Linked DNA regions of Aquitalea magnusonii. The protein of the gene in region 1 interacts with the protein of each later gene in a pairwise test. Links are inferred from orthologs where the notes say so. Each region holds a gene or a part of one and is shown in the gene's direction. Other genes may lie near its edges.

Evidence for each region.
Region 2: the proteins of bioH (region 1) and acpP interact in binary tests that used the Escherichia coli proteins (3 or more experiments, as listed by UniProt). The link is inferred for Aquitalea magnusonii from one-to-one orthologs.

Annotation. Positions count from the first base shown.
Region 1 is NZ_AP018823.1:4,452,266-4,467,684, forward strand. What follows is about bases 12,413-15,194. They hold bioH (pimeloyl-ACP methyl ester esterase BioH), read left to right. Parts: upstream 12,413-13,312; coding sequence 13,313-14,077; downstream 14,078-15,194. Other genes in these bases: DLM_RS20925 (EAL domain-containing protein), read left to right, coding at 12,413-13,214; bioC (malonyl-ACP O-methyltransferase BioC), read left to right, coding at 14,074-14,988; DLM_RS20940 (patatin-like phospholipase family protein), read left to right, coding at 15,141-15,194. In the rest of the region: DLM_RS20875 (TerC family protein), read right to left, coding at 1-742; c-type cytochrome biogenesis protein CcsB, read right to left, coding at 862-2,004; DLM_RS20885 (cytochrome c biogenesis protein ResB), read right to left, coding at 2,004-4,028; DLM_RS20890 (c-type cytochrome), read right to left, coding at 4,102-4,713; yihA (ribosome biogenesis GTP-binding protein YihA/YsxC), read left to right, coding at 4,804-5,427; DLM_RS20900 (septal ring lytic transglycosylase RlpA family protein), read right to left, coding at 5,646-6,443; tRNA (uridine(34)/cytosine(34)/5-carboxymethylaminomethyluridine(34)-2'-O)-methyltransferase TrmL, read right to left, coding at 6,715-7,179; DLM_RS20910 (ComF family protein), read right to left, coding at 7,220-7,930; biotin synthase BioB, read left to right, coding at 8,059-9,042; bioF (8-amino-7-oxononanoate synthase), read left to right, coding at 9,149-10,303; more of DLM_RS20925, read left to right, coding at 10,368-12,412; more of DLM_RS20940, read left to right, coding at 15,195-15,419. UniProt on the Escherichia coli protein: The physiological role of BioH is to remove the methyl group introduced by BioC when the pimeloyl moiety is complete. It allows to synthesize pimeloyl-ACP via the fatty acid synthetic pathway through the hydrolysis of the ester bonds of pimeloyl-ACP esters.
Region 2 is NZ_AP018823.1:3,019,134-3,034,286, reverse strand. What follows is about bases 1-2,741. They hold acpP (acyl carrier protein), read left to right. Parts: upstream 1-1,121; coding sequence 1,122-1,361; downstream 1,362-2,741. Other genes in these bases: fabF (beta-ketoacyl-ACP synthase II), read left to right, coding at 1,527-2,741; fabG (3-oxoacyl-ACP reductase FabG), read left to right, coding at 276-1,013; fabD (ACP S-malonyltransferase), read left to right, coding at 1-206. In the rest of the region: more of fabF, read left to right, coding at 2,742-2,768; DLM_RS14425 (aminodeoxychorismate synthase component I), read left to right, coding at 2,897-4,189; pabC (aminodeoxychorismate lyase), read left to right, coding at 4,189-5,004; DLM_RS14415 (EAL domain-containing protein), read left to right, coding at 5,328-6,203; DLM_RS14410 (DUF4936 family protein), read right to left, coding at 6,213-6,590; DLM_RS14405 (prephenate dehydrogenase), read left to right, coding at 6,657-7,547; DLM_RS14400 (SDR family oxidoreductase), read left to right, coding at 7,548-8,294; DLM_RS14395 (ImcF-related family protein), read right to left, coding at 8,291-11,557; DLM_RS24055 (PAAR domain-containing protein), read right to left, coding at 11,603-11,881; DLM_RS14385 (hypothetical protein), read right to left, coding at 11,878-13,038; DLM_RS14380 (T6SS phospholipase effector Tle1-like catalytic domain-containing protein), read right to left, coding at 13,050-15,153. UniProt on the Escherichia coli protein: Carrier of the growing fatty acid chain in fatty acid biosynthesis.

The DNA of each region.
Region 1 (15,419 bases):
AGCTGTTGCGGCTATTGAGGAAGCGCTGACGGTTGACGTTGGCAATCTGGTTGAAAACCTCGATCAGTACCGAGAAACCGATGGCGGCGTACAGATAGCCCTTGGGAATATGGAAACCGAAGCCGTCGGCAATCAGGCTAAAGCCGATCATCAGCAAAAAGCCCAGGCACAGCATCACCACGGTGGGGTGGGCGTTGACGAAGCGGGTGAGCGGCTTGCTGGCCATGATCATCATGCTCATGGCAATCACCACCGCCAGCATCATGATGCTCAAGTGCTCGGACATGCCAATGGCCGTCACCACCGAGTCGATGGAGAACACCGCATCGAGCACCAGAATTTGCACCACCACGGTGGCAAAGGCGGCATAAGCCTTCTGGCCATTGCCCTCGCTGTGTTCCACGCCTTCCAGCCGCTCGTGCAGCTCCATGGTGGCCTTGAACAGCAGGAACAGGCCGCCGCACAGCATGATGAGGTCGCGGCCGGAAAAGCTCTGGCCCAGTACGGAGAACAGCGGTTCGGTGAGTTTCACCAGCCAACTGATGCCCGCCAGCATGAACAGCCGCATGATCAGCGCCAGCGACAGGCCCAGCACACGGGCGCGGTCGCGCTGATGGGGTGGGAGTTTTTCGGCCAGAATGGCCACGAAAATCAGGTTGTCGACGCCGAGCACTACCTCCAGCACGATCAGGGTGAGGAGGCCGAGCAGGGCATAAGGGTCAGACAGCCAGGATAAATCCATGATGTAAAACGGGGTCCTTGAAAAGAAACAGTCAACACAATAACAAACCACGGCCATCTTGTCCGTGGTGCAGGCAAAGCAAAGCCCCGGCAGTGCTGCAGGCCGGGGCTGGAGGAGGGTTACAGGCCGCCGTAGGAATGCAGGCCGGTCAGATACATGTTTACGCCAAGGAAGGCAAAGGTAGTGACCAGCAAACCGATCACCGCCCACCAGGCCAGTGGCTTGCCGCGCCAGCCCTTCACCAGCCGGATATGCAGCCAGGCGGCGTAGTTCAGCCACACGATCAGCGCCCAGGTTTCTTTAGGGTCCCAGCTCCAGTAACCGCCCCAGGCATCGGCCGCCCACATCGCACCCAGAATGGTGGCGATGGTAAAGAACAGGAAGCCGATGGAAATGGCCTTGTACATCATTTCGTCCAGCACTTCGGCGCTGGGCAGGCGGTCTTTCAGTACGCCCTTGAGCACCAGCAGTTCGGCCACACCCAGCATGGCCGACATGGCAAACGCACCATAGCCGACAAAGTTTGCCGGAACATGAATCTTCATCCACCACGACTGCAAGGCCGGAATCAAGGGCTGAATTTCATGCGCCTGGCGGTCGAAGCTGTACCACAGGATGAAGCCAACGGCGGCGGAGATGACCAGCAGGACGAAGGCACCGGCCTGGCGGGTGGCAAAGCGGGCTTCGTAGTACAGGTACATCAGCGCGGTGATCAGGGTGAACAGGATGAAGACTTCGTACAGATTGGATACCGGAATGTGGCCAACATCGCTGCCGATCAGGTAGCTCTCGTACCAGCGCACAAACAAGCCGGCAGCGCCCATCACGGCGGCGGCCCAAGTCAGGCCGCTGCCCATGCGCGACAGCATGGCCGAGCGGGTAAGCAGCCCGGCCCAGTACACCAGGGTGGCCAGGAAGAACAGCGTACACATCCACATGATGGCGGATTGGCTGGACAGCAGGAACTTCAGCCAGAACGCCGTCTGGCCGCGTGCCAGCTCGCCGTGGTACAGGCTGATGCCCAGCAGTGCCACGCAGGCCGATAGTGGGAAGAACCAGCGCCAGGCTTTCCAGAACCAGCCCAGTGCCACCAGACCAATGGCCGAACCCGCCAGGATGGCTTGTTCGTAGCCATCCATGTACGGGTTGTACAAGCGCCAGGCTTGTACGGCCGCCACCAGTACCAGCAGGGCATACAGCCAGTCAGCCAGTTTCAGCCGCTTGTACAGCGGTTGTTCGACAAAGGATTGCGCCAGTTCCATCACTTACCTCGTACCAACTGTTGAATTGCCTCACTGTGGCGGCGGAAGTCCGCATCCAGATCACGGTTGTGACGGTTGGAACTCATGGCCACCCTGACGCTGCCGGGAGCGCAGCGTATCCACAGGCGGATTTCCCGGATATAGAACATCAGCACGATGCCGATCACCAGCATCAGCGAGCCAAGATACACCAGGTTCTTGCCTGGTGAGCGGGTCAATTGCAGGCCGGAAGCCTGTACCTGATCAAAGCCTTGCAGTTGCAGGAATACCGGGGCGTTGTAATCATGCAGCGCACTGATGCCCACCAGGCTGTCCAGCAGGAAGCGGTAACGCTTGCCATCCATGGCCACTGGCTTGATGCCGGCCTTGGCATCGGCCACATCCATCACATCCACTACTGCGCCTTGCAGGATTTTGACGTAAGTTTGGGCCACTGCCTGGCGCTTGTCCTGTGGCACTTTCTCATCCAGGAACTGCTCCAGCGCCACAAAACCACCTTGGGCAAAGCGGCCCAGAATCCACTTCACGCTATTGGCAAACTGCTGCTGCATGGCCGGGCTGATGGCCGAGCCCTGCATGGCCTTGGCGGTGGTGCGCTTGGCAATTTCATCATAGAGGGCGGGATTCATGAAGGCGGCACGCAGGCGCATGAAGCTGTCCAGCGACATGCTGTCGTCCAGCGGCAGGCGCAGGTACTGGAAGGGTTCCGATACCTTGTTGCGTACGCCGGCCACCAGATAGCTGACACCATCTTGCTGGATCGGGGCCATGTAATGATGGAACTCCACCGCCTGGCCCTGCTTGTCTCGCAGCTTAAAGGTAACCGACGGGCCGATGTTCTTCAGTTGCTTCTCATGCTTTACCTCGCGGGCATCCTGCATGCGTTCGGACAGGGTCTTGTCGCTGGCATCGGTATTCTTGCCGCCCATGTTCTCGATATTGAACACACGCAGTTCGCCGAATTCCAGGCTGTAGTCCTTGCCATTGGCACGCAAGGGCTGTGCCGCCATCGACACGCCCTTGATGGCCACCGGTGCCATTTGTGGCGCATCCAGATTCCATGCCCTGAAGGTCAGGGGGGAGCCACCGTCGCCAAAACTGGCCTGGTAGATGGCTACGCCATCCACGATCAGCGGATGGTTTACCTTCACCTGCGCTTCAGTCACCTTGCCGGTGGCCTTGTCGGTGACGGCGATGTCGCTGGCAAACAGCTTGGGCATGCCATTGCTGTAGTAGTCGACATAGAACTTCTTCAGCGTCACGGTAAAGGGCAAGTCCTGCACCAGATAGCCATTGCCGGAGTTCAGGAAGATGACATCACCGCTCTTGCCTTCGGCAATGGTGACATTGCCGCGGAAAGACAGGTTGGAGGTGGACAAACGGCTTTGGGGAGGAATCTGGCTTTGTGGAATGTCGCGGGTTTCCGGCACCACGCTGCCCACCATTTCCGCCAGCTTCAGCGGCAGGTTGCCATCCATCAGCCCGCCTATACAGATGACGACCAGGGCGATGTGGGCAAAAAAGTAGCCCAGCTTGCTGGCTGCGCCTTTTTTGGCGGCCAGTACCAGGCTGCCGTCTGCGCGCTGGTGTTCACGCCAGCGCCAGCCCTGACCGCGCAGGTAGGCCCGCAGTTGCTCGGGGTCGCTGTTGTCTGCATCGATTTCCACGCTGTGCTTCATCGCCGCCAGCGAGTTGTCCGATGCCTTTTCGCGATAGGCTTTCATGTCCTTGATGAAGCCCGGTCCGTTGCGCACGATGCACAAGGTGGTGGACAGCACCAGGAAGGCCAGAATGGTCAGGAACCAGCCGGAGTGGTAGACATCGTACAGGCCTAGCTGTTCGAACACGGCAAACCAGTACTGGCCGAATTCGAAGGCATAGTTGGGGTAGGGCTCGTTTTGCTTCAGTACGGTACCGATGATCGAGGCGATGGCCAGAATGGTCAGCAGACCAATGGCAAAACGCATGGAACTGAACAGTTCGTACAGCTTGTAAACCGCGGTGTGGCGTGTGTTTTTAGTCATCTTGGTGCCGAACACAAAAAGGGAAGCCGGTTATGGCTTCCCTTTTGAACAAGGCTATCCGCAAAAGTTGCGATTAGCGCAGACCCGAAATGTATTCGGCCACAGCCTTCATTTCGGCATCAGTCATGCGGGAAGCTACATCGGACATGGTCACGTTCTTGCGATCGGTAGCCGCCTTGAAGTCAGCCAGTTGCTTGGCGATATAGGCAGCGTGCTGGCTGCCAACACGCGGGAACTGGTCCGGAATGCCATTACCGGCAGGACCGTGGCAAGCCATACAGGCAGGCAGGTGGCTGGCCGGGTTGCCAACGCGGTAGATCTTGGCGCCCAGCGGCATCAGTTCCTTGTTGGCCGCTTCGCGCGCCTTGGGTTTTTGCTGGCTGAAGTAGGAAGCGACATTGCGCATGTCAGCATCGGACAGCGCAGAGGCCATGCCCAGCATGATCGGATTCTTGCGCTCACCCTTCTTGAAGGCTTGCAGCTGGTTGTAGAGGTAAACCTCATGCTGGCCGGCCAAGGTCGGGTTTGCCGACGCTACGCTGTTGCCATCAGCACCGTGACAGGCGGCACATACCGTGTCAACGATCTGCTTGCCCTTTACCGGGTCTCCCTTGGCAATGCCTTCTGCCCATGCACTTCCAGCCAGGGTTGCCGCAGCTACAGCCAACAGCATCATCCGTTTCATGATCGCTCCTTGTGAGGAATTCTTAAATATCTGTAAAAGTGGCAATTTCAAACCTGTTATTCTATACCAACTGAAATCAACCTTACTACTATGTCGATTTTTAAAAACGCCACTTTTTATACCACCGTCAACCATTTGAAGGACCTGCCGCCCACCCGCGCCGAGGTTGCCTTCGTGGGAAGGTCCAATGCCGGCAAGTCCAGCGCCATCAATACCCTGGCCAACCGGACCCGGCTGGCGTATGTCTCCAAGACCCCGGGCCGTACCCAGCATATCAACTTCTTTGACCTGGGCCACGAGCGCTTCATGGTGGATTTGCCGGGTTACGGCTATGCCGAAGTACCGGAAGCCGTACGCGCGCATTGGGTGCAGTTGCTGGGGCGCTATCTGCAAACGCGTGACAGCCTGATCGGGCTGATCCTGATCATGGACTCGCGCCGTCCGCTGTTAGAGCTGGACCGGCAAATGCTTACTTTCTTCCGCGATACCGGCCGACCGGTACATATTTTGCTGTCCAAATCTGACAAATTATCGCGCAGCGACCAGCAGCAGACCTTGACCATGGTCAGGCGCGAGCTGGCAGATTACCCGGCAGTATCGGTACAACTGTTCTCCAGTCTGAAGAAAACCGGTACCGAGCAGGTGGAGCAGGTGGTTGAAGGCTGGTTCGATGCTGTACTGAAAGAACAGGATACGGCGCCGGGAGAGGAATGATGGAACTTTGTCAGCAAAGACCGTACTAACCGTGCAGGTGCTTCGGCACCTCCCGCTTGCCTCCCTGAGCGGGAGCCTTACGCTGACAATTAAGGCCTTTGACCCGGCGCATTAAGCGCCGGGTTTTTTTATGCCCGCGCTGGCGCAGCCATGAAAAAAGCGAGAGCAGATGCTCTCGCTTGCGATCTTCAGACGGCCATCCGCTGTGCTGGTGGAACTTAGTTATTCAGCACCACGCTCGATACCTTCAGGCTTTCTGCAGCGCTGCGGGCGGCGGCATCCGTCGGGAAGGGGCCAAGGCGCACCTTGTAGTTACCCTGCTGGTTCACGATACCCAATTTGGCATCGTAATGGTCGTCCATCTCGTCCAGCATTTTCTTCAACAGTGCTTCGGCATTGGCCAGCTTGTTGAAGGAACCCAGTTGCAGATAGCGCGGGTTGTCTTCCTGGCGGATTTCCGGACTATTGCTGGCGACAGCCTCGCCACCGGCTACCGGCCACACGCGCTCGATATTGACCTTGGCGCTGCCTTGCTTGATGAAACCAAGCTTGTAGGCCGCCGCATAGGACAGGTCCATCGCGCGATTCTTGTGGAAAGGACCACGGTCATTGATGCGCACGATGACTGATTTGCCATTGGCGGCATTGGTCACCCGAACATAGCTCGGAATCGGCAGGGTCGGATGTGCCGCCGTCATGGCGAACATATCGTACTTTTCGCCCGAGGTGGTCTTGCGACCATGAAACTGCTTGCCATACCAGGAAGCCAGGCCGGTGGCCCGGAACGGCTTTTCACTGGTGTCCGGGCGGAAACTCATGCCCATCGCGGTGTAAGGCTGGTTGGCTGACTTGATCAGCGGTTCCGTCTGGGGTACTGCATCCGGTACCAGGTTCAGGTTGACCGGGATGTGGTCGGCAGGGCCGTCTTTCTGAAAATAGGCACCGCCCTTGTTGTTGGCTACGGTGGGCTTATTGGTCGGCTTGGCCGACTGGCTGGTCGCGCTCGCCGTCTTCACGGTGGAGCAGGCCACGAGTACGAGACTGACAAAAACAAGCCACAGCCATCGGAGTACTGATTGCATAGACCTCCCTTATGCTGTTGGGCACATCAAAAAACGTCGGCGGGTACTGCCCTTGCGGGCGTTACCCGCTGCCTTCGGGTACATGGATTGGCTGCCTGTTACTGCTGCCTGCACCATGACGGGCACAGGCCCGGCATGCCATCCGCTTCACTTCAGGCATCAACATTTCTTGCTGGCCCGTTAGTGTTGGCCGGCCTGTGAACTGTCAGCTTCCTCCTGCAAAATCCAGTTGCCGCCACGCTTCGAACACCGTGATCGCGACGGCGTTGGAAAGGTTCAGGCTTCTCGATTCGGGACGCATGGGCAAACGAATCCTCTGTGTGGAAGGAAAATCCTCCAGCACTTCTGGCGGCAAGCCGCGGGATTCGGGACCGAACAGCAATACGTCCCCAGATTGGAAATTGATCTGGTCGTGGCGCGTGGCGCCTTTGGTGGTTGCAGCGAAAATCCGCCGTCCTTGCAGGGCCTGCTGACAGGCAGCCCAGTTTTCATGGACAACGACACGGGCATATTCGTGGTAGTCGAGCCCCGCGCGTCGCAACTTGGCATCCTCCATGGGAAAACCCATGGGTTTGACCAGATGCAGTTCACAGCCGGTGTTGGCACATAAACGAATCACATTGCCCGTATTGGGCGGGATTTCCGGCTGAAAAAGAACAACGGTGAACATCGTTGGCTGGCTGGATTGTTCCAAAGAATCAAAATCTTGGTCAAGTTTTTGGGAAAGATGCCCTGCAGAGCACCCACGCATCGACCCGTTTTGCCCCCTGTTTTTTGAGCTTTTCAGCCAGGGAACTGAGGGTCGCTCCACTGGTTGCCACATCGTCCACAATGGTGACGGAAAGCCCGTCAATGCGTTGTTTTACGCCAAAGGCATGGCGGACGTTTCGGCGTCTTTCGGCGCGTCCGAGAGAGGCTTGCGGCACAGTGTTGCGTTTTCGCCAACACAGTGTGGCAGAAAAACGGCTTTGCATTGTAGCAGCGATTGCCTGGGCCAGTGGAATGCTCTGGTTAAAGCCGCGCTCTGCAAGTCGTTCTTTTGACAAGGGAACGGGGATCACCAGATCACTGAAAACCTGGGTTTCTAGCGCAAATTCAGCCATCAGATTGGCGAGTACACCCGTCATTTCCAGCCGTTTTCCGTACTTCACTGCATAAATAATTGCATTAAGGGGGTAGCCAAACAGGTATGGAGTGTGTATGGCATCGAATGCGGGTGGGCGCTGCAGACAAAAGCGGCAGATATCCCGCGTCAGTGCTGGTTCTGCGCAAATGGGACAATGGATTGTTGGCAAGCGGGGCAAGCTGGCTTTACAGCCGTTGCATAGCCCGGCGGGACAGTTTGGGTGATTACACAACAAACATTTCTGATTAAATATTGGGCAATTGTCAATAAATTTTCTTTTGATATTTGACAGCATGTAAACCCCTCTGCAAGACTGCGGCCAGACACTCTCAGGCATGCTGTTTTTTTCTTAAATTATCCATTTGTTCAGTTGTAATTTGGCAATAAATACAATTGGCATTTCTGTTGCAAAGAAAGCGCATTATGACCATGCAAACCATCCAGTTTTCCCGTCCTGCCACACCTCATCCGGAGAGCGGCACCTGGTCGGTCGCGGAGATCGAGGCTCTGCTCAGTCTGCCATTCATGGAACTGGTATTCCGTGCGGCCGAGATCCATCGTCAGTTCTTTGATCCGACCAAGGTACAGCTATCGACGCTGATTTCCATCAAGACCGGTGGCTGTCCGGAAGATTGCGGCTATTGTCCGCAATCGGTGCATCACGATACCCCGGTGGAGAACCAGCCGATGATGACGGTGGATGAGGTGATTGATGCCGCACGTACCGCCAAGGCCAACGGGGCTGGCCGCTTTTGCATGGGGGCTGCCTGGCGCGGGCCGAAGGATGCCGATCTGGAGCAGACCTTGCGCATGGTGAGCGAAGTGAAGGCGCTGGGCCTGGAGACCTGTGCCACTTTTGGCCTGTTGAAGGATGGGCAGGCGGAAAAGCTGAAACAGGCCGGTCTGGATTATTACAATCATAATCTGGACACCGCGCCGGAAAAGTATGGCGACATCATTCATACCCGTGAGTACGAGGACAGGCTGGACACGCTGGGCAAGGTGCGTGGTGCCGGGTTGTCGGTATGCTGTGGCGGCATTGTCGGCATGAATGAAACCCGTGCGGACAGGGCAGGCCTGATTGCCCAACTGGCCAATCTGGAGCCACAGCCGGAGTCGGTGCCGATCAACAATCTGGTCAAGGTGGGAGGGACGCCGCTGGATGGGGCCGAGCCGCTGGATTGGACCGAATTTGTCCGCACCATCGCCGTCACCCGCATCACCATGCCCAAGAGTTATGTGCGCCTGTCGGCAGGTCGTCGCGAGATGCCCGAGGCGATGCAGGCACTGTGTTTTCTGGCCGGTGCCAACTCGATTTTCTACGGCGACAAGCTGCTGACGACGGGAAATCCTGATGTCGATGCCGACCGTTTGTTGATGGAAAAACTGGACTTGTCACCGCTGTAAATTGTCTGGTTTTACTGCCTTCGTCCGGCTGGATTTTTGCAATGTATATATAAGGAATACTTTTGCCCGAATCCGGCCCGTTTTAGCCTATTTTCCGGAAAGCCCCATGCGAGCCCAAGATATCCCCGGCGCACTGCTGGAATTGCAACAGCAGCACCAGTTCCGGCAGCGTCACATCCTGGAAACGCCACAGTCCAGCCAGGTGGTTATTGCGGGTAAAAGTTATGTGGCATTTGCCAGTAATGATTACCTGGGTTTGGCCAATCACCCGGCCTTGATTGAAGCCACCCAGCAGGCATTGAGCCGCTGGGGTGTGGGGGGCGGGGCATCGCATCTGGTTGCCGGTCACTTTGCCGTGCATGAGCAGGCCGAGCAGGCCCTGGCCCGCTATTGTGGTTGCGAGGCGGCTCTGTTGTTTAGTTCCGGCTATGCTGCCAACCAGGCGGTGATTACCAGTCTGGTGGGGCGCGGCGACGCTGTGTTTGCCGACAAGCTCAACCATGCATCACTGAATGATGCCTGCCTGTTGTCGCGTGCCAGCTTTCGCCGTTTTCGCCATAACGATCTGCAGCATCTGGAAGAATTGCTGGCCAGCACCCCGGCACGGACGCGGCTGATTGCCGTGGATGCGGTGTATAGCATGGATGGCGATGAGGCACCGTTAAAGGAACTGCTGCAACTGGCCGATAAATACGACGCTTGGCTTTATATCGATGATGCGCACGGTTTTGGCATCTTGGGCGATGGGCGTGGGTCGGCGGCGGAAAACCGACTGCAAGGTGAGCGTCTGATCTATATGGCCACGCTGGGCAAGGCTGCCGGCGTGGCCGGTGCTTTTGTCGCCGCCAGCCAGCAACTGGTGCAATGGCTGGTCAACAGTGCGCGAAGCTATATTTTTACCACTGCCCAACCACCAGCGCTGGCCGCTGCCGTACTGGCCAGCCTGCAACTGATTGCTGGCGAGCCCTGGCGCAGGACTCGCTTGCAGCAATATGTGCGCAGCGTGCGGGAGCGTCTGGCTGATGTAAATTTTCAGCTCATGCCATCGCGAACGCCGATACAGCCGATTATCATAGGCAGGAACGAGCAGGCAATGTTGCTGGCTGCACGATTGAAGGAGCGTGGATATTGGGTGCCTGCAATACGGCCACCCACCGTACCTGAGGGGACGGCCCGTCTGCGGATCACTTTGACGGCAGCCCATACTCAGGACCAGTTGGAGGGCTTGCTGGACTGCGTAGTGGCGGCAACACAGTCATAGGGGATGACTGCGTCTGTTCGTAGCATGACCGGATTTCCCGGCTAACTCATACTACGATAACGACATGAAGAGTACGGCTGATTACCTGTCCACCCAGCAAGAGGCGGCCCAGACAGCGCTGGCGCTGATCCAGCCTCCGGACGAGCCTGTTGCCGCTGCAGTCTGGGCACTGGTGGGAACAAGCTGGCAATGCCTGGCTACCTTGGGGGCGGCAGACAATCTGACCCCGGCCGCGGCATTGGCTGCGGGCCGGCTTCCCGGCCCGGATGGCGGCGCACTGCCCCTGGTCCTGCATGATGAGACCATTGGCTGGCTGGTGTGGCGCGGCAAGGTGGCCGCCAACACGGCGGCCGTGGCCACATTGCTGACCGGACACCTGCAGAGCGCGCGCCTGCATTCCGCCCAGTCGCGTTCCCGCATCATGAACGAGACCTTGCTGGAAATCAGCCAACTGCCCGGAGAGTGCGCCACCCTGGATGAAATGCTGCCCAAGCTGCATCGTTTGCTGATGCGGCTGATGGATGCCAGCAATTTCTATATTGCACTGTACGACGAGCAGGCCAGCAGCCTGCACTATCCCTTTTACGCCGATCAGCTTGACCCGTCCCCGCCATCGCCGGAACAACTGTTCTACGGCGAGCAGAATGAGCGCTCGCTGACGGCCTGGCTGATGCGCATGGGCAAGCCGCTGGTGCTCACGCGCGAGCGTCTGCAGGAAGTCTGTCAGCAGGAGCAACTGATTCTGCATGGGCCGGTACCACTGCTGTGGATGGGGGTGCCGCTCACCAATGCCAACAACACAGTCATCGGTGCTGCCGTGCTGCAGTTTTATCCCAGCCAGGCAGCTTGCACGTCGGCAGAGCAGGCCCTGTTCCTGTTTGTCACCCGCCATATTGCTTATGCGCTGGACCGCATGCTGTACCGCAGCCAACTGGAGCGCCAGGTATGGTTGCGCACCTGCGAGTTGGAAGGGGTGAATGCCAGATTGCGTTCGGAAATATCGGAGCGGCAGCGTGCCGAGCGTTTCCAGGATGTGCTGTACCGCATTGCCGACCTGTCCAATACCAGTCTGTCGCTGGAGGCCTTTCTGGCCGGCGTGCATCGCCTGCTGATGGAGCTGGTGGCTGCGCGCAACTGCCAGGTTGCCCTGTACCACATGGATAGCGATCTGCTCAGTTTCCCTTATTGCTCGGATGACTATCTGCAGGTCAGCAAGTCGCGTCGACCCGGCAAGGGCCAGTTGGAGCAAGTGCTGCACAGCGGCCGTCCGCTGTTGCTGGACCGGCTGCCTGTCGTCCCATCCTTGCCGGACGAGCAAAATGTGCCACCGATGCGCAGTTGGCTGGGGGTGCCGCTGTATTGCGGGCATGAGTTGTTGGGCGTGCTGTCGGTACACAGCTATCAGGAAGACGTGGTCTATAGCTATCGCGACCAGGAAGTCATGGAGTTTGTGGCCAACAATATCGGCACGGCGCTGGCTCGGGTGCGGGCGATGCAGGACCTGCAAGATGCCTATGCCGAACTGGAAGAACGGGTGCGCGAACGCACCAGCGAACTGGATGCCGTCAATGCACAGCTAGAGTTCGACAGCCTGCACGACCCGCTGACCAAGCTGCCCAACCGCAACTACTTTGCCAAGACCCTGCGGCGTGCCTGGGATGGCTATCTGTCCGGAGCCGGCGCCCGCTTCAGCGTCATTTTCATCGATCTGGACCGCTTCAAACTGGTTAACGACACCCTGGGCCATCTGGCTGGCGACCATCTGTTGTTCGAAGCCGGTGCGCGTATCCGCTCCTGCCTGCGGCACTATGACTTCCTGGCGCGGCTGGGGGGCGATGAGTTTGCCATCCTGCTGTTTGGCACCGATACGCTGGAAGGCTGCGAAATGATAGCGCGGCGCATTGTCAGCGAATTTGAACGCCCGGTCATCCTGGCTGGCCGCGAGGTATTTTCCACCGCCAGTGTCGGCGTGGTATTGGCCGACCGCGACCACTATCAAAAAGCGGAAGAACTGCTGCGCGATGCCGATCATGCCATGTACTGCACCAAACAGCAGGGCAGGCAGGGCTATACCGTGTTCAATCACCAGTTGCGTATCAACCAGGCCGACCAGTTGGCGCTGGAAAGCGAACTGCGCCGGGCGCTGGAGGTGGACGATCAACTGCAGCCTTACTTCCAGCCCTTCATCGATGCCCGCAGCGGAGAACTGGTGGGCTTCGAATCGCTGGTGCGCTGGCTGCATCCGGTGCGCGGGCTGATTTCACCCGCGCTATTCCTGCCGGTGGCGGAAGAAAGCGGCCTGATCACGCGGGTGGACCGCTACATGATCAATGCCGCCTGCCGGCAACTGCGGCAGTGGCTGGATGAAAACCGGGTGTCGCGCGATATCGCCCTGCATATCAATCTGTCCTCGGCCAATTTCCACGACCCGGAACTGGTCAGCTGGATGCGCGGCATCATAGAAGCCTACCAGTTGCCGGCGGCAATCCTGCATCTGGAAATCACCGAAAGCGCACTGATAGACGTGCCGGAAATTGCCGCCACCGTGATGCATGCCTTGCATGAACTGGGGGTCAAACTGGCACTGGATGACTTTGGCACCGGCTATTCCGCACTGTCTTACCTGCATCGCTACCGCTTTGATGTATTGAAGATCGACCAGAGCTTTGTCTTTGATGTCGATCGCAAGGAGGAGTCTGCCGCCATCGTGCGCGCCATCCTGGCGCTGGCCCAGGCACTGGGACTGGATGTGGTCGCCGAGGGGGTGGAAACCGCCGCCCAGTTATCCCGCCTGCAGGAAATGGGCTGCGCCAAACTGCAGGGCTATTATTTCTCCGCGCCGATGTTGGCCCATGCCATCGATTGGGAACGGCTGGCCCGTTTTGTGCAGGAATTCCGCCGTGCTGCCTGAGTCCGGGGTGGCATGCCCTGCCGCATGGGCGCTGGCGCACGGTTTTCTTTTCATGCCGCTACTTGCGAAAAGCACTCTGCTCCCCCATTTAACTGCCCATGAATCTGTTTGTTGAAAGCCGCGGCCGCGGGCCGGATGTGGTCATGCTGCATGGCTGGGGCCTGCATGGCGGCGTGTTCGACCGCGTTGCCACGCAACTGGCCGACCATTACTGCGTGCATCTGGTCGACCTGCCCGGCCATGGTGCATCCGCCCCCTTGGCGCGCTTTGACGCCGACCAAGTAGCCGACCTGGTCGATGCCCAATTCCCCTTCCCGGTACAAGTTGTCGGCTGGTCGCTGGGCGGGCTGATTGCCCAGCACTGGGCTGCCCGTCACCCGGACAAGGTAAAGAGCCTGGCACTGGTGGCCACCAGTCCGCGCTTTGTGCGTGATGATTCCTGGCCGCATGCCCAGCAGCGTGCCGCCATCGAAGCGGTGGGGGCCAGCCTGGATGGCGCATTCGAGCAAACGCTGGAGCGCTTTCTGGCCTTGCAGATGATGGGAGCCCCGGCGGCACGCGATACGGTGAAAGCCGTGCGCGAACAATTATTTGCCCATGGCCGGCCACAAGGCTTGTTGCCCGCACTGCAACTGCTGCTGGAAGCCGACGCCCGTACGCTGGCCGGGCAGATTGCCTGTCCGGTGGCGCTGTTTTTCGGTGTGCGCGACGCCATTACCCCGATTGGCGCTGGCCGCTGGCTGCAAGCCGCGCTGGCCGATGCCACCTTGCATGAATTCACCCAGGCTTCGCATGCGCCATTTTTGTCCCATCAGGACGAGTTTGTCGCCAAGCTGGCCCAGCATCTGGAAGCCTCCGCATGAGCGAAGCGTTTTATACCGACAAAGACCGTATCCGCGCCTCTTTTGAGCGCGCCGCCGCCAGTTATGATTCCGCTGCCGTCCTGCAGCGCGAGGTGTCCGACCGCATGGCCGAGCGCCTGTCCTACATCAAGCACCAGCCGCAAGTGATTCTGGATGCCGGCACCGGCACCGGCTATGGTGCCGCCCAGTTGCGCACCCAATACCCCGATGCCCAGATTGTCGAGCTGGACCTGGCCCACGCCATGCTGTGCGCCTCGCGCGAGCGTCAGCGCGCCGGTGACGGCCTGCTGAAAAAACTGTTCAAGCGCAGCCAGCCCTGGCAGGTGTGTGCCGATGTGGAAAGACTGCCGCTGGCCGATAACAGCGTGGACATGATCTGGTCCAACCTCACCATTCAATGGGTGAACATTCCGGACAGCGTGTTCAGCGAATTCGAGCGCGTGCTCAAGCCGGACGGCATGCTGATGTTTTCCACCCTCGGCCCCGACACCCTGTTGGAGTTGCGCGAGGCCTTTGGCGGCGTGGACCAGGCCACTCATGTCAACCAGTTCATCGACATGCACGACCTGGGCGATGCACTGATGCGGGTAGGCTTTGCCGAGCCGGTGATGGACATGGACAAGATCGTGCTGACCTACGACAAGGTGCGCGACGTGATGCACGACCTCAAGGCCATCGGCGCGCACAATGCCACCCGCGACCGCAGTCGCGGCCTGATGGGCAAGCAGGCCTGGCAACGGGTGGAAGCGGCTTATGAAACCCGCCGCCGCGACGGCAAGCTGCCGGCCACCTATGAAGTGGTGTATGGCCATGCCTGGAAAAGCACGCTGAAGAAAAAGGGCAATACCCTGCCGGATGGCCGGCAGGTGATCGAATTCGTCAAACCCGGTAGCTGGCCGGGCAAGGTCTAGCTGTTAAGGATGCTTGGTTGCCAGGCCGGTGAGGGAGGCCACTTCCTGCACCGGCAGGCAGATTTCTGAGCGTTGCCGGGAACCATGTTGCGCTGCAATAATCGAATCAGCCCATTACACATTCAACTCCGTCACTACCCGTACCCGCTATCATGACGCTCTTACGCCGCCTGATGCCGGCCAGCCTGCTGGTCCTGCTGGCCGCCTGTACCATTACCCAACCCAAAACTGAAATCACTGCCCCCAAAGTCCCGGTCAAGCCTCGCGTGGCGCTGGCATTGGGTGGCGGCGCGGCCAAAGGCTTTGCCCACATTGGCGTCATCAAGGTGCTGGAAGCCAACGGTATTGTGCCGGACATCATCACCGGCACCAGCGCCGGCAGCGTGGTGGGCAGCCTGTATGCCTCCGGCCTGAACGGCATGCAGCTGCAA
Region 2 (15,153 bases), 1.4 Mb from region 1 along the record:
GTGATGCACTGGTGCGCCAGCTATACAGCCCGGTGCGCTGGACCGAAACCATCCAGAAGCTGGCTGCCGACGGCATCGTCAGCATGGCCGAGTGCGGCCCTGGCAAGGTGCTGGCGGGTCTGGCCAAGCGCATCGACGGCAACGTCAAGTGCCTGGCACTGACCGACGCTGCCGCACTGCAGGCGGCCAAGGCCGAGCTGCAATGATATTCATCCGTCAGCGCTGCTTGGCCGGTGCTGGCGGATGGTGAAGTACACAACAAGGAGACATCCTCAATGAGTCTGCAAGGCAAAGTAGCCCTGGTTACCGGCGCTTCGCGTGGCATTGGCGCAGCCATTGCTGATGCGCTGCAAGCCGAGGGCGCCATTGTCATCGGTACCGCGACTTCCGAGTCCGGTGCAGCTGCCATTAACCAACGCCTGGCCGCCAATGGTGGTGCTGGTCGCGTGCTCAACGTGACCGAAGACGGTGCCATCGAGGCCCTGGTGGATGCCATCGACAAGGAATTCGGTGCGGTGGCCATTCTGGTCAACAATGCCGGGATTACCCGTGATGGCCTGTTGATGCGCATGAAGGACGACGACTGGGATGCCATCATGGATACCAACCTGAAGTCGGTATTCAAGGCATCCAAGGCCGTACTGCGCGGCATGATGAAGGCCCGCTGGGGGCGCATCATCAACATCGCTTCGGTGGTGGGCGCTACCGGCAATCCCGGTCAAACCAACTACGCCGCGGCCAAAGCCGGTATCATGGGCTTCACCAAGTCCATGGCGCGTGAGGTTGGCAGCCGCAATATCACGGTAAACTGTGTGGCACCGGGCTTTATCGATACCGACATGACCCGTGCCCTGCCGGAAGAACAGCGTACCGCGCTGGTGGGCCAGATTTCCCTGGGCCGCCTGGGCGATGCCAAGGATATTGCTGATGCAACCGCCTTCCTGGCATCGGACCGTGCGGCCTATATCACTGGCCAAACGCTGCATGTTAATGGCGGCATGTTCATGCCTTAACCGGTCCTGTCGAACAAAAGACAAGATTTAGGTGGGCTGCTCTAATTTTTTTTTGTAGAATACACGGGTTTTGTGATCCCGAATCAGAAAGGTCAAGGGTTTAGACAAATGGAAAACATCGAAGCGCGCGTTAAAAAGATCGTTGCCGAACAACTGGGCGTAAACGAAGCTGAAGTCAAGATCGAATCGTCCTTCGTTGATGATCTGGGCGCTGACTCCCTCGACACCGTTGAGCTGGTAATGGCTCTGGAAGAAGAGTTCGAGTGCGAAATCCCGGACGAAGAAGCTGAAAAGATCACCACTGTTCAGCAAGCCGTTGATTACGTTACCGCCCACCTGAACAAGTAATACTTTCAGGCCTGTACAGGACCTCTGCGCGGTGTGGCCTTGGCTCGCCTGCAGAGGTTCTTTTGTTATAGAGGGTTCCAAACGTCCGTTTGACTGTCATCAGCTTCACACGGAAGTTGTGGGATCATCGGGAGACTGCCTCCCCTCTACTCACGGAGATTCTTCGTGTCCAAACGCAGAGTTGTAGTAACCGGTCTGGGACATATTTCCCCGGTCGGCAATGATGTTGCCACTGGCTGGGCCAATCTGTTGGCCGGCAAGAGCGGCATTGGCAAAGTGACCCGTTTTGATGCCAGCGATCTGAATTGCCAGATCGCGGGCGAGGTCAAGGACTTCGACATCAGCGCGTATATTTCCCCCAAGGAAGCGCGTCGTTCCGACCTGTTCATCCACTACGGCATTGCAGCAGCGCTGCAGGCCGTGGCTGATGCCGGCCTGGACGATGTGGCTGATCTGGACAAGACCCGCGTTGGCGTCAACATCGGTTCCGGTATCGGCGGTCTGCCGCTGATCGAGGAAACCGGCGTGGCCGTACAGGAAAACGGCATCCGCAAGATCGGTCCTTTCTTCATCCCCGGTTCGCTGATCAACCTGATCGCCGGTCACGTGTCCATCCTGAAGGGCTATCAGGGCCCGTCGTATGGCATCGTGTCTGCCTGCACCACCGGTGCGCACTGCATCGGCGATGCAGCCCGGATGATTCAGTATGGCGACGCCGACGTGATGGTGGCCGGTGGTGCCGAAGGTGCCATTTCCAAGCTGGGCATGGGCGGTTTTGCCGCCATGAAGGCGCTGTCCACCCGCAATGACGATCCGGAAACCGCGTCCCGTCCGTGGGACAAGGGCCGTGACGGCTTTGTGATGGGCGAAGGTGCCGGTGTGCTGGTGCTGGAAGAATACGAGCACGCGGTCAAGCGCGGCGCGCGTATCTATGCCGAGCTGATCGGTTTTGGCATGAGTTCCGATGCCCACCACATTACCGCTCCGAATGCGGATGGCCCGGCCCGCGGCGTGCAGAACGCACTGCGCGATGCCCGGATCAACCCGGATCAGGTGCAGTATGTGAATGCGCACGGTACCTCCACCCCGCTGGGTGATGCCAACGAAACCAGCGCGCTGAAGATTGCCTTTGGCGATCACGCCAAGAAGCTGGTGGTGAACTCCACCAAGTCGATGACCGGCCACTTGCTGGGCGGTGCTGGCGGCGTGGAAGCCATCTACTCCATCCTGGCGCTGTACAACCAGGTATCGCCGCCTACCATCAACCTGCACGAGCAGGATGTGGAAGCCGGTTGCGATCTGGACTACGTGGCCAATACCGCCCGCGACATGAAGATCGACATCGCCATTTCCAACTCGTTTGGTTTTGGTGGTACCAACGGTACCCTGGTGTTCAAGCGCATGTAATGGCCGACGCGTGTTGCGGTGCTGCTGCGCCGCAACGCGAAAACGCATTGACAGCCCGAACCGCTGCGATACACTCGCGGCGGTTTTCTTTTTTTGCGGCGTGCCCCATGCCGCTGTGTGGAACAGGCATGTTTACCGAACGACTCGACTTCCTTCCCGACCTGCTGGCCCTGCATGCCGCCCATCGTGCGGAATTCCCCTTTCTGCTGATGTCTTCTGGCGATCAGGGCTGGGACATGCTGTTTGCCGCAGAAAGCACCACCCTGTATCACGGCGGGGAAGGGGAGGCTTTTGTCGAGGCCTTGCGCGGTTTCCAGCCGCAGGCGGTGGATAACCCGCATGGCCTGCCCTTTGTTGGCGGCTATTTCCTCTATCTGGGCTACGACTTGCTGTCGCAGTTTGAAGCCAAGGTGGACGAGGCACTGCCGGACAGCTTTCCGCTGGCGGCCATGGCGCGGGTTCCGGCGGCACTCTTGATCAACCGGCGCGAGCAAAGCGCCTGGCTGGTGGCAGAAACCGCCGCGCAGCTACAGCACCTGCAACAACTGGTACACGGCATTGCGCCATTCAACCCTCATCCGGTCAGCTTGCAATCGCTGCAGGAAGACCCGCCGCAGTGGTATACCGATGCCGTGCTAAGGCTGAAGCAGTACATCTATGAAGGGGATGTGTTCCAGGTGAACATTTCACGCGGCTGGCGCGCCGAACTGGGGCCGGAAGTGGCCGCCCCCGACCTGTTTGCCGCCCTGCGCCGTGCCAACCCGGCGCCGTTTTCCGCGCTGGCCGATTTTGGCAGCGCGCAGATTGTCAGCTCCTCGCCCGAGCGCCTGGTGCGGGTGCGCGATGGCTGGGCCGACACCCGGCCGATTGCCGGCACCCACCCGCGCTCGCCCGACCCGACCGAAGATGCCGCACTCAAGCAGCGGCTGATTTCCAGTATCAAGGAGCGGGCCGAGCACGTGATGCTGATCGACCTGGAACGCAACGATCTGGGGCGTATCAGCCAGCCCGGCACGGTGGAAGTGAACGAGCTGATGGCGGTGGAAAGCTATGCCTACGTCCACCACATCGAATCCAATATCCGTGGTCGCTTGCGCGCGGAAATCACCCCCGCCGACACCATCCGCGCGCTGTTCCCCGGCGGCACCATCACCGGCTGCCCCAAGGTGCGCACCATGCAGATCATCCGCGAGCTGGAAAACAGCGCGCGCCGTGCCTATACCGGCAGCCTGGGCTATCTCAACCGTGATGGCAGCATGGACCTGAATATCCTGATCCGCACTTTCATGCAGGAAGGGCAGCAACTGCGCTTCCGTGCCGGTGGCGGTATCGTGGCGGATTCGGACCCGGAACGCGAATTGCAGGAAACCCGCCACAAGGCTCGCGGCCTGCTGCGTGCGCTGGGGGTGGAGCAAGCCTGATGGCCATGCTGATCAACGGCCAGCCGGGCGAGCAGATTTCCGCACTGGATCGCGGCCTCGCCTATGGCGACGGCATCTACCGCACCATGGAAATCCGTGCTGGCCAGCCCCGCTTGTGGGCCTGGCAATACCGGCGGCTGGTGGCGGATGCCCGCCGCTTGAGGCTGCCGCTGCCGGATGAGGCCCTGCTGCTGGATGAGATCGGCCAACTGGCCGACGGCCTCGAGCAGGGCGTGGCCAAGATTGTGCTCACCCGCGGTGTGGGTGCGCGTGGCTATGCGATGCCTGCCGATTGCAAGGCCACCCGCATGGTGTCTGTCACTGCCTGGGCCGGCTATCCGCCCGAGCGTGCCCGTGACGGGGTGCATGTACGCTGGTGTGACACCCGGCTGGCCTGTCAGCCTCTGCTGGCCGGCATCAAGCACCTGAACCGGCTGGAGAATGTGCTGGCCCGCTCGGAATGGTCTGACCCGGACATTCACGAAGGCCTGATGCTGGACACGCGCGGCCTGCTGGTGGAGGCCACCATGAGCAATGTCTACCTGGTGAGCGGGCAGCAGATCATCACCCCGAAACTGGATCAGAACGGCGTGCAAGGCATGCTGCGCGACTGGTTGTTTGTCCATGCGCGGCAACTGGGCTATCAGCTTGAAGAGGCGGAGATTATCCCGGCCCGGTTATTGCAAGCCGAGCAGGTATTCCTATCCAATAGTCTGATCGGCCTGTGGCCGGTGGCCAGTATTGATGGCCAAGCACTGCCGCAGCAGCATGCCTGCTGCGCCCGGTTGCAAGCGCTGCTGGCACTGCAGCGCTAAAGCCCATCACACATCAACGGCTGCTCGTGCTGCCTACTGACCCTGCGCTTTGGTGCGGTCTGTGTCGGCAGGTCTTGTTGCCGCGACGCTATAGCGCTGGCTTGGCTGCACCAGGCAGGCCCCGTGTTTTGGCTTGCCTGGCCGGGCTTGTTACTGTCGCGGTTGGCTTTTATCCGTTTTGCTTAGATGGAATTTGCATAAGGTTTGCTGATTAAATTATTTCTGGCGCTAAATCCGGCTGGTTATAGTGGCAGCCACGATGAGGGGAGCGGTTTCCCTTCCGTGTTCCGGCCTGCATCCGCGATGCGCCAAGGAGAATCAGCATGGTGGCAGCCAGCCTGCTGGAACAGCTTGCCTGTCAACAGCCCGCCGCACTGGCACCTATCGAACGCGACCTGGCTTTCATCAACCAGCTACTGAACGCACACCAGTTTGAGCAGCATCCGCTCAGCCTGCAGGCCGGTCGCGTGCGGGGTCGCCATGAAGAATGGCGTTTCCGTTCGGTGTTCCAGCCCATTTATGCGCTGGAGAACGGTAGCACCCGGCTGTGGTCGGTGGAGGCGCTGGCACGGGTGACCGACAGTTTTGGCGGTCAGTTAATCCCCACCGTGCTGTTTGCCGCCGAAACCTCACCACGGCGCTCGGTGTTTCTCGACCGCCAACTGCGCTGTCTGCACCTGCTCAATTTCCTGCTGCAACATCCGGCACCGGATCTGGTGTTATCGCTCAATGTGAATGCCCAGCATCTGGTGAATGTCAGCGAGGCGCACGGCCAGTTTTTTGCCGAGGTGCTGCAGCATCTGAATATTCCGGCCAACCGTATCTGCCTGGAAGTGGTGGAAGACGCCGTCAGCGATCCGCTGCGCCTGCTGGAAGCAGTGCAGCGCTATCGCAGCCTGGGTTTCCGTATTGCGCTGGACGACTTTGGCCAGGGCGCATCCAATCTGGAGCGGGTATGGCTGCTGGAACCGGATTACGTCAAGCTGGACAAGGTGTTGATGCGCCACGCGCTGATGCGCCCCAGCGTGCGCGACAAGCTGGCCAAGCTGGTGGACATCCTGCACCTGCACGGGGCGCGGGTGGTGGGCGAAGGGATAGAAAGCACCATGCAGCTGGACATCGCCCGTGCCGCTGGCTGTGATTTCGTGCAGGGCTTTCATCTGGCCAGACCGGCCGAACTGCTCAGCCAGCCTGCCTGATCCCATCATTCATTCTCTGCGCCGCGACTGGCGCTCTTCTCCAGCCACAGGCACAAACCACTCCGCATGCCGCGCAGTCAAAACCTGATCCAGCCCGCAGTCGCACAGCGCCTGTTGTAGCTGGCGGGTAAACATCCGGGCATCACTCACCTGTCGATACACTTCCATCCAGGTATGCAGGCCATCCTGCTGTGCTTCATCCTGTCTGCACAGCAGGCTGGCTTGCACGCCATGCGCGCTCAGCCCGGCTTGCATCTGGCGCAAGCGCGGCAATAGCAGGGGGGCCTGTTCCGGGCATATCTTGTAATACACATACAGCTCGCAGGACATGGGCTGGCTCTCTTCTATAGTTTGCAGGCTTTGCAGCAGCGCAAAATCGCTTATCATAGACCACTTCGCCCGCCGCTGCGGGCGATCGAAACACAGGGCAACGGTGCAGGAAAGGGGAGTGGTGTGCAGCAGGGGATTACCACCTTGGTGGTGGTTGGCGTCGGTCTGATCGGTGGCTCGTTTGCCTTGTCGCTCAAACGCGCAGGCAAGGTGCAGCACGTGATCGGCGTTGGTCGCACACTGGAAAACCTCACCCGCGCGCTGGAACTGGGCGTGGTGGATGAAATCAGCCAGGACCTGGCCGCGGTGGCCGGCCGGGCCGATATGGTATTGCTGGCCTGCCCGGTGGGGCAGATGGGCAGGATGATGCAGGCCATGGCAGCGCATTTGCAGCCGCATGCCATCGTGACCGATGCCGGCAGCACCAAGGGTGATGTGGCACAGTTGTTTGCCCAATACCTGCCGCAGCAGTTGGCCTGCTGCGTACCGGCTCACCCCATTGCCGGCTCTGATTTGTCCGGTGCCGCCGCGGCGCAATACGGCCTGTATGAAAAGCGCAAGGTGGTGCTCACCCCCTTGCCGCAAACCACCATCGCAGCCTGCGACAAGGTGGCCGAGCTGTGGCAGGCCTGTGGTGCCGTCATTCACCGCATGCGGCCCGAAGAACACGACAGCGTGTTTGCCACCGTCAGCCATCTGCCTCATTTGCTGGCCTTTGCCTATGTCGGCATGGTGGCCGGCAAGGAAGATGCCAGCCGCTGCTTTGATTTTGCCGCCACCGGCTTTCGCGACTTCACCCGCATTGCCGGCAGCCATCCGGAAATGTGGAAGGACATCACCCTGGCCAATCGCAGCGCTTTGCTGGACGAATTGGAGCGATACCGCCTGGCGCTGGCGGCGCTGACCGAGCAGGTCAAGGCTGCCGACGAGGCTGGTCTTGCCGCCACCTTTGAAACCGCCCGCGCCGCCCGCGTGGGCTGGTATCAGCGCTTTTTGCGTGAAGGGCAGACCTGAGTGGCCCGCACCCTGCTGATTACCGGTGCCTCCCGCGGCATTGGCGCGGCTACTGCCGTGCAGGCCGCTGCGGCTGGCTGGCAGGTGGCGCTGAACTACCGGCAGGATGAGGCCGGTGCCAGGCAGGTGGTGGCCCGCATCCGTGCGGCGGGTGGGGTGGCACAGGCATTTCAGGCCGATGTGGCTGAAGAAGCGCACATCATGCGGCTATTTGCCGATGTGACCGCACAGTTTGGCCCGCTGTATGGTTTGGTCAACAATGCCGGCAGTACCGCGCCCATGGGCCGCTTGCAGGACTTCAGCGCCGCGCGCATCCAGCACATGCTGCAACTGAATGTGGCCGGCCCCATGCTGTGCTGTCGCGAGGCGGTACGCCGCATGTCTACCGTGACAGGCGGGCAGGGCGGAGTCATCGTCAATGTTTCTTCCGCCGCCTCCCGGCTGGGAAGTGCCGGTGAGTATGTCGATTACGCCGCCTGCAAGGGGGCCATCGACACCCTTACCCTGGGTTTGGCCCGCGAAGTGGCCACCGCGGGCATTCGCGTCAACGCGGTCCGTCCCGGACTGATAGCAACCGGCATCCATGCCATCAGCGGCGAACCAGGCCGGGTGGCCCGGCTGGCACCGGGGGTGCCCATGCAGCGTGGCGGTTTGCCCGAGGAAGTAGCCGCCGCCATTGTGTGGCTGCTGTCCGATGCCGCCAGCTTTTGCACTGGCAGCATCCTGGATGTCTCAGGCGGGCGTTAGTTAGCCGCCTTGGCCGGTGACTGGGCCTGGGTGCCTGGTAACACAAACACCCGCTCCGGCAGGCTGAACTGGCGCAGCTTGAGCAAGGCCAGCGGGCCATCTGCTGCGCTGGTGCGCAGGATGTAGCGCGCAGTCAGCCCATCGGGCAGGGCAAAGTCCAGTTGGTAGCGCGCCTTGTCCAGTTGCTCCACCTTGGCCTGCTCCAGCAGACGGATAAACGCCCAGCGTCCGTTAAATGCCAGCGTTTGGCGGCTCCCGGCCTGCAGTGATTCCCACACCAGTTGGCTGCCCGGCTGCTGCGCATGACCTGGCCAGCGTAGTGCGTTCCAACTTGCTTGCTGGTTGAAATAGCTGACGGTTTGCCCATCCACCGTCAATTCAGTGCGTACCAAGCCAGGCATTGCCACCGGCTGCAGTTCAAAGCTGTAGCCAGCATCGCCTTCGGCAAACCAGCGGCTGGCCAGCCGGCTGAGGCTGTTGACGGCATTGAGGAAGGCGGCATCAAACGGCGCGGCATTGGCCAGGTTGGGGCTGGGCAGCCATTGGTCGCCTTCCTGTACCAGCGCGCCACCCAGGGTTTGCTGCAAGAAACGGGCAATTTCACCCTGCAGCGGGGCCAGATAACGGCCAAGGGCGGGGATGGCGGCATCATTATCGGTGCTGTTGAAGGGATAGCGCCCGCTCATCTCGCTGCCCCAAGGCAGTACGATGCTGCGCCGCCACAGCGCATTGATGTCTGCCGCCGCAGGTAACAGCACCACGGCACCGGCCTCATCCAGCGGGCTGACAAAGGCTTGCTGGGCAAACCCCGCCCATTCCTGTCCCAGGCTGGCGGCCAGCAGGGCGGCGTATTTCTGCCCGTCGCTGATTTCATTCTGCCGTCCTTGAAACAGGGCCTGCGCCAGTTGGCGGGCTGCCGCATCCGGATTGGGGCTGGCGGCCAGTTGTTGCAGTTTCAGCCGTACTGCGGTGAGGGTTTCCAGATAGCGGGTCAGGCTGACACTGCTGGCCGGGGTGGTATTGCCAGCGTTATTGCCATCTGGCGGTACGCTAAGCGCCAGCAAGGGGCCAAAGGCGGCGGTCAGTGGGTCGGTGGCGGTCTGTTGCGCGCTTGTTGTGGTTTTGCCCACCAACTGGCGGGTTTTGTCCAGCAGATTGCCCGCCAGTGATTTCTCTGCCGCACCGGCGCGGCCCTGATATTGCAACATGGCCATCAAGGCTTGCAGCGGCGAGCGTTGCGGATCGGCATAGGCATTCAACTGCTCGCTGGCGGCGGCCAGCGATGTGGTGTTTTGCCAGTGCAGCCGGTTAAGAAAGGCCTGCCAGGCGGCGGCATAATCGGCAAAGTAGCGCTGACGTAGCCGCTGTGGCAGCACCGGCCCCTCGCTTTTGCTGCTGGTAACGCCCAACACCCAGCCAGCCTCGCTACCCTGTTTGGGGTCGGCCTGCTCGAAAGCCTCCTTCAGATAGCCTTCCCATGCTTCGCGGGTATACACCCCTGACAGGACGCCCGGCAGGTTAAACAAGCCGCGGCTGTCCACGCCCGGCAGCAGGCTGGCGGCACTGCGTGGCGGATACTTGGCGGCTGCCTGCGTCAAGATGGTTTGGTACAGCGTGGCATCATCATGTTCGATGCCATTGAGCGATAACAAGGTTTGGCGCGCCGCTGCCACCAGTGCCGGATCAGCCGGCAAACGCCAGCCCGCTTGCGTGGGGAGTTGCTGGCTGTAGAAGCCCAGCAGGGCGGCACGCCGCCCCTGCGCCAGGCCATCCGCTTGTTGTAGTTGTGCGGTCAAAAAGGCCGGCTGCGCCCGTGCCGGCTGGTCCAGCATCAGGTAAGCCTTCAGGCTGGCATAGCCCTGCTGCTGTGCCCGTTGCAGCATGGCATTGTCGCTGCTGGTCAAGGGCAGCTCATTCAAGGCCAGTAACACCTGACGCAGATTTTGCCGAACCGGTTCCACCAGCCAGCGCCGTGCCGCCTGGCCATAGCCATCCAGCAAGGCCTGCTGAACAGCAGGGAGCTGGTTCAAGCCCAAACGCCACCACCACGGCAAACCCTGGCGCTGTGTCTGCTGCAATTGACTGATCTGCTGTTGCACCGTAGCCAGCGCGGGCAGGGCCACGCTCAGCGATGTGGCCTGTTGCAGCGCCTGCCGTTGTTGTTTTGCCTGCTGGATCAGCTGGAAATTGTGCTGAAAGGACAGCGCCACCCCTAATAACAGCAAGCCTGCCATGGCCGTGACCGCCCAGCCCGCCTTGTCGCTGTGCGACAGCCGGTGCCGACGTGGTGAATACTGCTGCCAGGAGCGTGCCTCGGCAGTGGGGAGTACCGCCGCCCCCTCCGCCACCCAGCCTAGCTGTACCAGCGGCTGCCCCGGCGGTAATTGTTGGCTGATGGCGTGCAATTGCTGTGTCAATTGTTCGATGATGCCAGGCTGGTCCAGTGCCGCCGACAGCGCCAGGCGCTGATTATCCGACGACTGCTGTAGCACATCAGCCTGTCCCTGCACCGCCAACTGCCAGGCCAGTTGCTGCAAATCGCGGGTGATGGCCTCCGTATTACTGGCATCCCTTATCTGACACACCACCCCGTCAGCCGGTACGGTCCAGCCGCTCAAGGCCAGGCACAGCGGCAGCCGCCAGCCACTGCGCTGGTTGAAATCCAGCAACTGTTGCAGCGCCGGGCTGCCCACGTCAGGTAGCGTGGGTGCCACCAGCATCACGCCGTCCAGCGGCGGACGCCAGCGGCCACGCAGGCCTTGCAGCGCCCGGTCTTTCATACCGTAATCAGGTTTGACATAAAACACGCTTTCCGTGTCCTGCCAGGCTGCGTGGATACTGGCATCGCTTGTCCGCGGGTCCGATACGTCGGTTTGTGCGGTATGTAACACGCCCACCCAAGGTTTGATGGCTCGCCATTTGCCGGGATAGCGTTGCTGCATGTATTGACGAGGACTCAGCCAGGCTTTGACGTCAGGGGGTGCAAATGCATCTGCTGCTGTTCTGCCGCTTAAGTGCTCGGATGGGATGGCCTGACGTTCTGCCTGTTTGATCCACAGATAAACCACCACACTTGGCAGACTCAGTAGCGCAATACACAGGCCGATGCTCCAGACTAGACGCTCTGGTTGCTTGGTATAAAAACCACCCAGGTACAGATTGGCAATCAGTAACAAGGCCATGCATAACAGCATCAGCGACAGTGCCAGCACAACGGCCCAGATACGCAATTTTCCTGTCGGTTGCAGCAGGGAAGAGTTCATTGAGATAGTCCTTTAGACGCCTGATTGGCTACTGCTTGGTCGTGATCAACCATGGGCATTGGCATGTCCAACCACAACAAGACGAGGCTTGGGTTGGCAGCGGCAGTTGCACTCATCATCCTGCAGAGCAATACGTTTGCCATGGCTCAACAGGCGGTGGCGCTCACCTACACAAATAATCTGACCGGTGCTGCCACATGCAGGGCAGCTGACCGGGTCATTTTCATAAGCCATTTTTTTGCCATGAATCAGGCCGGGGCCGGAAGCATGCACCGTGCCGCCTGCCGTGGTTTTGTCACCGTCTACTGCAATTAAGCGTTTCATGGTTGTCCTTTCGTCAGCGGAACCGCTGGCGTGATAATGCCCAGCCAGTCTTGCTGGCTGTCCTTGGCCAGCCAGCCGGTGGCGCGTTCATTGATAGTTGCCTGATCCATCGCACACAGCAGGGTGATCCACCCTTGCAGTGGACCCAGCTCTCCCCAATAGGTCTGCTGTGCTTGTTCCTGCAATGGCCAGCCCGCCTGTTCCAGCAAGGCATTTGCCTGGTCACTGGCCGACAGATAAGCTGCCGGGGCTTCATCCAGTGCTGCATTGTCTTGCGTGCGCAGTACATGTTGTCTGTCAGACAAAGGGACCGGGCGATGTAGCCGAAATGCCCCGCCATCGCGGCCCAGCATGATGGCGAATGCCACTTCAGCTGCCGGTACGCTGCGGCTGGCATCGCTAGCCGGACAGTGCAGGCCCAGACAGATGATTGTTTCCACGGGGTGGGTTTCATCGTGCAGTTGGTCGATGATGTATTCCAGCATCGCCACACCGCCTTCCAGTTGTGGATGTGGCGGCAGATGCAGGCCGTGTCGCTGCATTTGCACACGCAAGCCAGACCATGCCGCTGCACTCCCGCACCAGGCAAAGCCACAGGCTTGCATGCGGCTGCCAGGCAGCCATGTGGCTAATGTTGTGGCCAGGGTGGCCAAGATGGCTTCCTGCCGCTGTTGCCAGGATGCATCAGACAGTGTCAGCACATCAGCCATCCTGAGCACCCCCTCCTTGGCCTGAGGCGGGGCAGCGTGCAGGCCGCGTGCCAGCTTGTCCCGGCTACGGGTATCGCTACATGCCGGCCCCCATAACATGGAATCCCACACGCTGGCACTCTCCTGACGACACCTCAGCCACCAGGCATGGTGGTTGGCCTGAGTGTGCTGCTGGACAGCGGCATACAGTTGCCACAAGGCATACCAAGCCAGTCGCAGCGATACCGCTATCCCGGCCAGCAAGCACCCGGGCAGCAGGGCATACCACCAAAACAGCTCTCGTTGCGCTGCGCTCGGTGTACCCTGGCTGAACCACCACAAGGTGAGCAGGGCATCACCGGCTACCAGCAGTACACTTAGCAACAGGTAGGGCCAGATACGGGGCGGTGCCGCCAGCGGGACTGCAGCATAAGCAGGTGTACTGGCATGCCGCTGTGCTGCTTCCATGGTGCAGTGCATTAACCACCCCCTTGCTGCCCGGCCAATTCCGCCGGCTGTGCCTGAGCCCTGGCTGGCGGTTCGCAGCTTGCCGCCGCTTTTTGCAAGGCGTTCAGATAGCGCTTGTTGGTGATGTCGTCGTACAGAATGGTCCGCAGCCGGAAGTAGCTGCCGTCTGTCTCGCGGTTGCCGGTGGCTGCCACCATGAACCAGGCGCGCGAGTCGTGTATGTGCTCGTCAAACAAGGCCAGCAGATCGCGGTTGGCCGCGGCGGTCAGCCCCTGGCCATTGCCCACGTCACGCCAGCGTTGCTCGCCTTCGCGCAGCAAATAAACCCCTTCGTATTCGTGGTCCGGGTTGATCGGGCGGGAGAACAGCGTGCTCAGCCACAGGCCAATCAGGGTCCAGGTCAAATGCCAGGGGCGTTTCCAGTCCGGGTCGCTGTCAATCAGGCTGGCCTGGCCCGGCTCGGCCAGCGGGGTGGGCAGGCACTTGCCCTTTTCATTGAACAGGTGGTTGACCCGCCGCCAGTGCAGGTAGTCTTCGCGAAACTCCAGCGCCGCTTCGCGCAACTGTGAGTGGTCCATGCTGGGGTCGAAGTCCTTGGCGGGGGATGGCACGCTCAGCCCCGGCACCACCTGGCCGCTGCGCGGGTCCACCACGCCGGGCGGGGCCGGGTTGGCCGCCACTTTGTCCTGCGCTTTTTGTACATCGCGCATGGTGCTGCCGGGGCGGTTGATCACGGCGGCCAGTTCGTCCTGTGCCTGTTCATGCGCTTGCGCTTGCCGCCAGGCGGTTTTGGCCCAGTCGTTATGCATGGCATCGTCCGGCGGAATACGGCGGAAGGCGGCGGTTTGTTCCTGCTGCACCCCGCCGCTGCCACCCAGGCCACCGGCAAAGCGTTCGATGCGCCAGGCGGTGATCAGCGCGGTTTGCTTGACCACGATTTTTTCCAGCGTGTCTTCGGCGCAGTCGCGCAGTTGTGCCCAGGCGTTGAAGCGGGTAATGAGCTCAGGTGATACAAAAAAAACATTATCTCGCACTTCTCTAGGCATCCAGCGCCAGCTTTCGATACTGGCCAGCTTGCCTTCGCTGGTGTCGTAGAATTCTTTCGGCACCGTCATTGGCGCAGCGGCACGGAAAGCCAGCAGGTACATGCGGCGCAGGGCAATCTGCGACAGCTGCATGCCCACCTCGCCACCACAGCGGCCCTGCTCGCGCAGGCCGTAGCCACCGCCGACATCAGAATGCACGCCGGGGTAGACAAATTCGCCCAGATTACCTGCCGGGTAGCGGCCGGACGGCAGGCGGGTGGAATCCAGCGGAAAGCAGATGCGCTGCTCGTGCGCCGCCACCAGGTGCACATGCTGGCCGATAAAGCCGGGGGCCTGCGGCAGCGGCATGGTATGGTCCGCCCAGTCCATATGGCCCAGCGCCGGCGGGCGGATGGCGGCCAGCCCCACCGAGGCCACGGTATCGAACAGGCCGACAAACGGCACCTTGACCGGCACGCCAAACAGCCGGTACTTGCCATCCTCGCCGTACTCGCACAGTTCCAGCAGCCAGTGCAAGAAGGCGCGCGCCTCGGCTGCACCACGGGAGAAGCCATACACATGCACCCGCAAACCAGCCAGTTTGGGTGCTTGCTGCAGCTCCAGATGCTGGATGATGGAAGCCATGCCATTGCGCATGGCCTGGTGGCGGCGCTTGCTGGGCGGCACCGGCCCCTGCCGCTTGGTATCCCAGTGATTCAACTCGCCATTCACCATGTCGCAGGCAATGCGATAGGCCTCATCATCCGGCAAGTCTTCCGGGCGATCCGGGTCCGGGCTTTTCGATTTGCGCAGCGCATCAATCAGCCGAGTCAGCCCCCACAAAATGCGCATCTGTCCGCCCGCGGCGTATTTCAGCCCGGCAGCGGAGAAGCTCATTTCATGGATTTCCTTGAACTGGGTGCCCACCCCTTGCAGATAGTAGGAAAAATAGCCATCACGTGCCGCGCGCTTTCCCTGAATGGAGGCCTGAAACAGGCGGGCGATATTGGAATGGCTATTATTTGGCAGGTCGGTTTCCATATGGTTGTTGGTGCCATCGAAGAACAGCGACACATTGGTCACCAGCCCG